2 linked regions of the Alicyclobacillus sp. SO9 genome follow. The protein of the gene in region 2 binds, or shares a complex with, the protein of the main gene of each other region. Links are inferred from orthologs where the notes say so. Each region holds a gene or a part of one and is shown on either strand. Other genes may lie near its edges. The genes, in order: GI364_RS12800 and smc.

Region 1 (3,301 bases), 470 kb from region 2 along the record:
CGAATGTTACTCATTGCAGTTTGCATTAGTCCCTGAATGGGATGCTCCATGGCTATTGCCCCCTCTTGCTCTTCCATATACGAAAAGAACGAATTGCTGCCCACATAGCGTACCCGACGCGAATTTGGAGTATACACAACTGCGACAAGTCAAACACCTCTTCAGAAAAGTCTGGCTTGACATGGATTGTAGGCAATCGCTCCAGTCGCATGTAGTGGCTCATCACTCCTACGACGTCTCCAATGATTCCGTATGCTGATCCGACTGCAAGTCCAGTACTGGGTGCGTCCCCTGTTCCAATTGTCAACTTACTTGAAAATGCTGTGATTTTCGTTTTTCTTAACGTCCATTTCCCAATAGGTGTAAAACGCCGTAACTTCCGGACCCACGTGGGCCAGTCTTTTAGAATTTTCCATGCTTCCTCCGCTGTGAAGATCCTGTGCTGTGACTTCTTTGCATTATGAACGGAGCTGTTCAAGGAGGGGCCTTCGTCAGTCATTGTCGGTTTCACGTCGGAAAAAGACTTGCGAACTGTGATGAGTCCAAACAAATAGCTAAACTTCACAAATCCGGTAAATTCACTGCCGGTCTTTGACACAGAAACTTCTATAGTCAAAGAAAGCCACAACAAAATGACAAGAATCAGGAAGACAAAAACGGCAATAAAGAACCAAAGCCACATGAAAATAACCGCCCCATCGTTATATCGGACGGTTTTACTTTTCCCGTAACACTTGTCTTATATACAAAAGCAAAGCGTCTTGACGAACGAAGTGTAGGTCACAGCAGTATGGATCACAGCAGTATGGATCACAGAGGAAACTAGTCCCGCGGCAGTTCTTCGGGCCTCACCTCGAACAGTGACAAATCTTGTGAGACCTCTTGCTCTTCCGGTAACTTCGGAAGTTCCGAAAGGCTGCGCAAGCCAAAGGTCTGTAAAAACAAATCTGTCGTACCAAACAGAACAGGTCTGCCCGGGGCCTCTTTGCGACCAACTTCTTTTATTAGTTGGCGATGTGCCAGGGTTGCGACAACTCTGTCCGATTGAACCCCCCGAATCGACTCAATATCCATCCGTGATACAGGCTGTTTATACGCTACGATGGAGAGAACTTCAAGAGCGGCAGCACTTAATTGAGTAGACGACGGCGACGCAGCTAAGCGCCGTATGTAATCCGAGTACTCGGAACGCGTCACTAACTGCCAAGTTCCTGCCAACTCGGTCACCGCAAGGCCTGATTCCCGCTGTTCATACTCTGCCTGAAGCTGTTTACAAAGCGACAAAGTCTCGTCTATGTTCAATTGTAATGCATGTGCAAGTTCCTCTGTAGTTAGACCCTCGCTGCCAACAGCAAACAAGAGAGCCTCAAGCGGGGCCGTCAGCGACATAAGCACTAGACTCCTCCTCACCCAACACAATCTCAATCTCTTCAAACAACGTCAATTGCCGACAATGGACCTGTCCATTTTTTATTAATTCGAGCAACGCCAGGAAACCGGATACCACTTCCGTACGGGTAACAGAAAAACTCAGCAGCTCGAAAAAACCACACGACCCATACCTCTGCAGTTTACGCAGTATCGACTCCATCATCTCCTCCACACTTACAACGCGGCCGGGAATCTGAGCGACTCTGTCCTGTTTCGGGATGCGACGAAGTAATTTCACAAGTGAATCAACTAAATCCCACATTGACACGCCTTCCACCCGCGTCGGCGCATCAGGCGTATACGGAGTTAAATCAAGCGGCGGCCGCGAGAATATCTGGCTTTGCGACAAACCCAGTTCTTTCAGCTGGAGTGCGCCGTGCTTGCACAATTGGTACTCAATCAGTTGTTGAACCAACAATTCCCTTGGATCAGCAACTTCTTCGTCGTCCTCCTCCTGTGCGGGCCGCGGCAGAAGCATTCTGCTTTTGATGGCCAATAAGGTAGAAGCCATGACAAGAAACTCGCTGGCAATTTCCAGAGACAGTTCTTCCATGGCACGAAGGTATTCCAAATACTGCTCTGTAACAGAAGCAATCGGAATGTCGTGTATGTCAACTTCCTGTTTTTTTATTAAGTGAAGTAACAAGTCCAATGGACCCGAGAACTTATCCAACACGACTTCATAAGCTGCAGCCACGCGCTCCTACCCGCCTTCAAAAAATCGTCTACAAACAGTCCTAGTCTAGCCTGTATCGTGCCGCCAAATTGCCTACAGAACCAGTACGACGCCAAATACCGCAGCAATAAGAGTTGTGACATACTGAAAAAGAATCATCAACAAATTGTTCAACGGCGGTATTAAAAAAAGCAGAAGTAAAATGAACGGTCCATACACGTCCAGCTTTCGATAAGCCATCTCCTGTTTATAAGGCAAAAAGTTGGACACAATTCGGGATCCGTCGAGTGGAGGAATTGGAATCAGGTTGAAGACAAACAGGATAACGTTGATGTAAGCCCCCCAGGACACGAGCCGATGTAAAAAATCTTGGATTGAACTGGTCGGTATGCTCCACTCGCGCAGAATAGTGAAGCAAATTACAGCGAGAACCAGATTAGAAAAGGGCCCTGCAAAAGCCGTCAGAATCAAACCGGTTCGCGGTCTCTTAAAGTTGCCGCCGTTGATGGGAACTGGTTTCGCCCAGCCGATGGGTGCAAACAGCATCATAATCAATCCCAGTGGATCCAAGTGGACCAGAGGGTTCAGAGTTAACCTGCCCGCCAAGCGCGGCGTTCTATCACCAAGCATGTCAGCTGTTCTGGCATGCGAATATTCGTGAATCACGAGACTGATTGGTATGACTAGTACAAAGAAGATGAACGCAGGTCCAAGTAAATTCGACAAACCGTGAACTCCTTTTACATTGGATTAAATTCCACCGCAAAAACAATCCCCATTCTCGCGAGATTTACGCACATTATAGCATAAACTTATACAACTCGACGGAAGTCAAATGACGCCAGCAGGGACCCATGGCACCTATGCTTGGGCTAGGAACGAAGCCGAAGCGGCCACGTCAGGCGTTCCCAGGGTGACAAAATCTGACTGTGACGCAATGCAGAACGGATACGAAGATTGGAAATGTGCTCGGATTTGGAGAGAATGACAAGTGTATTTTGACTGGTATAGGGAACTCCCACCGGGATCATAATGGCCGAAGGAAAGCGGTTCTTTGCCTCCTGCCACCAACGCTTCACTTGTCCATACGGCGGAACTTGAGAGATTACATTGAAACAGGCTGTGCCCGTGGCTTCAGCAAGCGCTTCATCAATCCACTGCAGCACATCAAGTTCCAGTACTGGGGAATAAATT
Region 2 (4,442 bases):
ACATATACAGACTTGGCCCGTCTGGTGCAACTGCCATTTCTGTGTCGCAGTCGCTCAGCGCTTTCTCCATGGCGCTTTGAAGTAACCTCGGCAACTCACCACCGTCTTGTGCGCGTTCAGCCTTTGCCTGTTTACGAACTTCATCGACGAGCCACAGGGAAGTGTCAACGCCTACATCTGCGGAAATCAATACTTCTTCCAGTTCTTCAAACAATGATTCGTCTAGTTTTTTACCCGACAAGGCTTGGCCAATCCGTCCAAAGACTGCATTTCGACTTTTTGTCAGGCCCTTTTTGAACTTGTCAAACAGTCCCACTTCACAACACCCTTCCATTCAACCGACAACTGCTCCTATTTCAAGTTCCTATTTCAAGTTCCTATTTCAAGTTCCTATTTCAAGTTCTCTATTTTTATGTCAAGCCGTTTCCGTATCCGGCTCCAGTTCACTCAGTTTTACGGCAATGAGGGACGAGACTCCAGATTCTTGCATCGCAACGCCATAAAGCACATCTGCCTCTTCCATTGTTCCACGCCTGTGGGTCACGACAATAAACTGAGAGTCGTCTGAGAAACTTCGCAAATACTGTGCAAATCGACCGACATTTGCTTCGTCAAGAGCCGCTTCCACTTCATCCAGGACCACAAAGGGTACAGGCTTAATTTTGAGAATTGCAAACAGCAATGCCATCGCGGTCAGAGCGCGCTCACCGCCAGACATCAGGTTTAAGTTCTGCAGTTTCTTACCTGGAGGTTGAGCAATCACTTCAATTCCTGCATTGAGAAGGTCGTCTGCGTCTGTCAGCTGTAAATCTGCCTTTCCGCCGCTAAACAGTTGTCGAAATGCAACCTGAAACTCTGTGCGAATCTGCTCGAACGTAGCAGCGAAACGCTGCGACATCTCCTCGTCCATCTCACCGATAAGCTGCGTCAACTGCATTCTGGCTGTTTCCAAATCACTGCGCTCAGAGCGCAGGAAGGTCAGCCGTTCTGACAACCTGTCCCATTCTTCGATGGCCCCCAGTTGGACTTCTCCAAGTTGATTGATGTTGCGCCGCAGACCCTCTGCATGACTTCTCACTGTCTCTACATTTTCTAGAGCAGGATAGTTGTCCTTGGCCCATTCGTAAGTCATTTTGAACTGATCGCCCATTCGTTGAAGCGCATGGCCTAACTCAACATCAGCCCGCTCCGCTTGCACCTCGGCACGGTGTACCTGTTCTTCCGTAGTGTGCACCGTCTGCTGTTGCTCGCGCACTCGTTCGTCAGCTGTACGGAGTTTTTCCTCAGCTTCCTTGCGCTGCATTTTTGCCTGCGCAATGGAATCTTCAATGCCGCCCACTCCATAAGACAACTCCGTACTCTGTTCTTCCAATCGTACAATTTCGTTCTCCGTTTCAGTGAGGAGTACTTCCAAACTGCTTTCTTCATTTTTCAGTTCCCCGCTGCGTTCAAGCAGGCGCCTTCTCCTCTGGAAAGCATCCTGAATTCTTTGGTGGACACTGTCCCTCTCCTGCGTTAACGTCGCAACTTCAACACGCATCGCAGTCATGTTTTCTTGGACTGCAGCAAGTCGTTTGTCTCGTGCTTCTAGCTGCGCTCGGCGCTCCGACAAACGCTGTTCAATACTCTCCAGTTCTGTTTCAATACTCTTTAACCGCACGGCAGCCTGCTCGATTTTATCACGCCATACGTTCTGGCCCTCATCCATTTGTTGCTGTTCCAGCACTAAGGCATCGTAAAGTTCCTGAGAATGGTGTTCACGGGTCTTCATTTCCTGCAACCGAATCTGTATGTCGCCCATTGCGTCGCGATAGGTCCCAATCTGCTCTTCCAACTCGCGTTGACGCGCCTTTAACTGTACTAATTCATTCCGAAGCTGTTGTTGCTTTTGTTCTAACTCGGACCGCTCTTTTCCACCTTCCTCAAGCTCATGCTCCACTTGACTGCGCTCCCGGTTGCGTCCAAGCAAACCAGGCCCCTTGCGACTATGCGTCCCGCCTGACATCGTTCCGCCCGGATTCACAACGTCCCCGTCTAATGTAACGATACGTACCCGGTAATTCACCAGTCTGGCAATCTCGTTGGCAGACTGCAGCGTTTGTGCAACAATCACGTTTCCCAAGAGGTGCTCAATGACAGAGCGATAAGCTGAATCGGTCTGAACAAGACCACTGCCCATGTCTAAAAAGCCTTGGTGATGAGACACTTTGTTGTAGTCGCCATTGTTCAAGAAGCGTCCCTTAATGACGGTAAGCGGCATAAAGGTAGCGCGTCCGGCCTGTCGTTGTTTCAGCATTTGGATAGCGACGCGAGCGGACTCTTCATCGTCAACCACAATGTTCTGTAACGCGCCGCCAAGGGCGGTTTCGATAGCCGTCTCATAACGTTTCTCGACGCGAAGCAGTGAAGCAAGAGAACCGTGAATCCCATTAAGCCGTCCCTTGTCTGCTGCCTGCAAGACCGAACGTACTCCAAAAGCATAACCGTCGTAACCAGATTCGAGGTCCTGCAACAATTCTGCGCGAGAGCGCAGAGCCGCCAGTTGTGACTGTAAACGACCCAACTTTGAAGCGGTCTCTGACTCTTCACCCGTGACTTCTTCCGAACGGTCCTTTGCAGCCTGCCACTGCCCGATAAGGGCATTCATTTCGTCTGACTTCTCCTCTTGCTCTCGGATAAGCCCTTCGACTTTGGCGTGCAACGTGTCAGTTTCCTGTGCTCGTTGCTGAAGATCCTCAACAACTCGCCTTCGACGCCTCTCCTCATCCCCCGCGGACTGTTCAGCCTGCTTCATGGTGTTCCTAGCATTGGCGGCCTCCTGATGCATCTCAATCAACTCAGCATTCAGTTGATTAATTTCTTGCTCAAGTGCAGTACGTGCATCCGGATTCACTTCATTTGCAGCAAGCTCGAGCTCAGCGGTTTTGATTTCCAGTGAGGCTGTCAGTTCCTGCAGTCGGCGCTTTTCCGACTTAATCTGGTTTTCAATTTCATTCAGTTCTGAACTCAACTCAGCCCGTTGCCGTCGTCTCTCCTCGAGTGATTGGCGGGAGTTTTTTCGACGCTCTGTCAGCAGTTCCAATTGCCCCTGATTTTTTTGCCGCAGCTCAACTGATGCCATCAGTTGCTGCTGTAAGGATTCCGCTGCTTGCAGATTGAAGTCCAGTTCTTGTCTTGACACAGATGCACTGTGTTCCAGTTCTGCCAAGTGCTTCGCTGCTTCTTCTCGACGTCTTTTCCACTCGGCAATATCCTCAGCGGTTTGTTTCCACCGTATCTTTAACTGTTCAATATCGTGAACCAGCAGCGATATATCCAGACTCGTCAACTCGCCGTGGAGTTTCTTGTAGGTTTTGGCTCTTTCGGCTTGCTGTTCGAGAGGTCCCGCTTGTCGCTCCAGTTCTGATACAATGTCGTCAACACGCAAAATGTTGTTGGCTGTTTCCTCCAGCCTGCGCGTGGCTTCCCGCTTTCGGAACTTAAATTTCACAATCCCGGCGGCATCCTCAAACGGACCGCGGCGGTCTTCAGGACGAGTAGAGAGCATTTCTTCAATGCGTCCTTGTCCAATAATGGAATAGGACTCACGGCCAAGTCCGGAGTCCATAAATAGTTCGGTAATGTCCTTCAGTCTGCACGCTTGCTTGTTCAGCCTGTATTCACTCTCACCGCTGCGGTATACACGACGCGTAATGTTCACTTCGTCATATACGACAGGAAGATACCTGTCCGTGTTATCGAGGGTTAGGGAAACTTCACAGAAATTAATGGAACGCCGGGTTTCACTGCCTGCAAAAATCACATCTTCCATTTTGCTTCCCCGCAAACTGCGAGCGCTTTGTTCGCCAAGGACCCAGCGAATCGCATCAGAAATATTGCTCTTTCCGCTTCCATTGGGGCCGACCACAGCCGTTATACCAGGAGAAAACTCAATGGCGGTTTTGTCTGCAAACGACTTGAACCCAATGATATCCAACCGTTTCAAAAACACCTTGCGTCCCCCTTGAACTCTACGTGCCTTGCAACTGACTCAATGCAACAGACGCAGCTCTCTGTTCCGCTTCCTTCTTGGACCTTCCTGCACCTTCCCCCATGACCTTTCCCCCGATGCTGACCTCTACGGAGAATTCTCTTGCATGAGCAGGCCCTCTCTCTTCCGTGACCGTATAGCGCAACTCTTTTCCCAACTGCTGCTGAACAAACTCCTGCAGTCGAGTCTTAAAGTCCGTCAGAGTGGGATCCTCGTGAAAATGAGGGATGACAGACTCTGAAATAAATACCTCCGCAGCCTCAAAGCCCTGATCGAGATACAGAGCACCGATGAACGCTTCGAACACATCGGCGAGCAGCGCGGGACGGTTTCGCCCACCTGATCGCTCTTCGCCTTTGCCGAGTCGAATGTACCTGCCAAAACCAGTGTTTTGAGCGTAATGTACCAAGGA

The links.
Region 1: the proteins of smc (region 2) and GI364_RS12800 are in contact, whole or in part, in a crystal structure (PDB 3ZGX), measured with the Bacillus subtilis proteins. The link is inferred for Alicyclobacillus sp. SO9 from one-to-one orthologs.

The regions. Positions count from the first base shown.
Region 1 is NZ_CP066339.1:2,765,290-2,768,590, forward strand. Bases 248-3,232 are described here. They hold GI364_RS12800 (segregation and condensation protein A), read right to left. Parts: upstream 2,129-3,232; coding sequence 1,367-2,128; downstream 248-1,366. Other genes in these bases: GI364_RS12790 (DUF2953 domain-containing protein), read right to left, coding at 248-682; scpB (SMC-Scp complex subunit ScpB), read right to left, coding at 823-1,389; GI364_RS12805 (site-2 protease family protein), read right to left, coding at 2,201-2,833; GI364_RS12810 (spermidine synthase), read right to left, coding at 2,980-3,232. Also shown: ytfJ (GerW family sporulation protein), read right to left, coding at 1-50; more of GI364_RS12790, read right to left, coding at 53-247; more of GI364_RS12810, read right to left, coding at 3,233-3,301. UniProt on the Bacillus subtilis protein: Participates in chromosomal partition during cell division. May act via the formation of a condensin-like complex containing Smc and ScpB that pull DNA away from mid-cell into both cell halves.
Region 2 is NZ_CP066339.1:2,291,961-2,296,402, reverse strand. The notes cover bases 216-4,341. They hold smc (chromosome segregation protein SMC), read right to left. Parts: upstream 3,992-4,341; coding sequence 416-3,991; downstream 216-415. Other genes in these bases: rnc (ribonuclease III), read right to left, coding at 4,011-4,341; ftsY (signal recognition particle-docking protein FtsY), read right to left, coding at 216-316. Also shown: more of ftsY, read right to left, coding at 1-215; more of rnc, read right to left, coding at 4,342-4,442. UniProt on the Bacillus subtilis protein: Required for chromosome condensation and partitioning.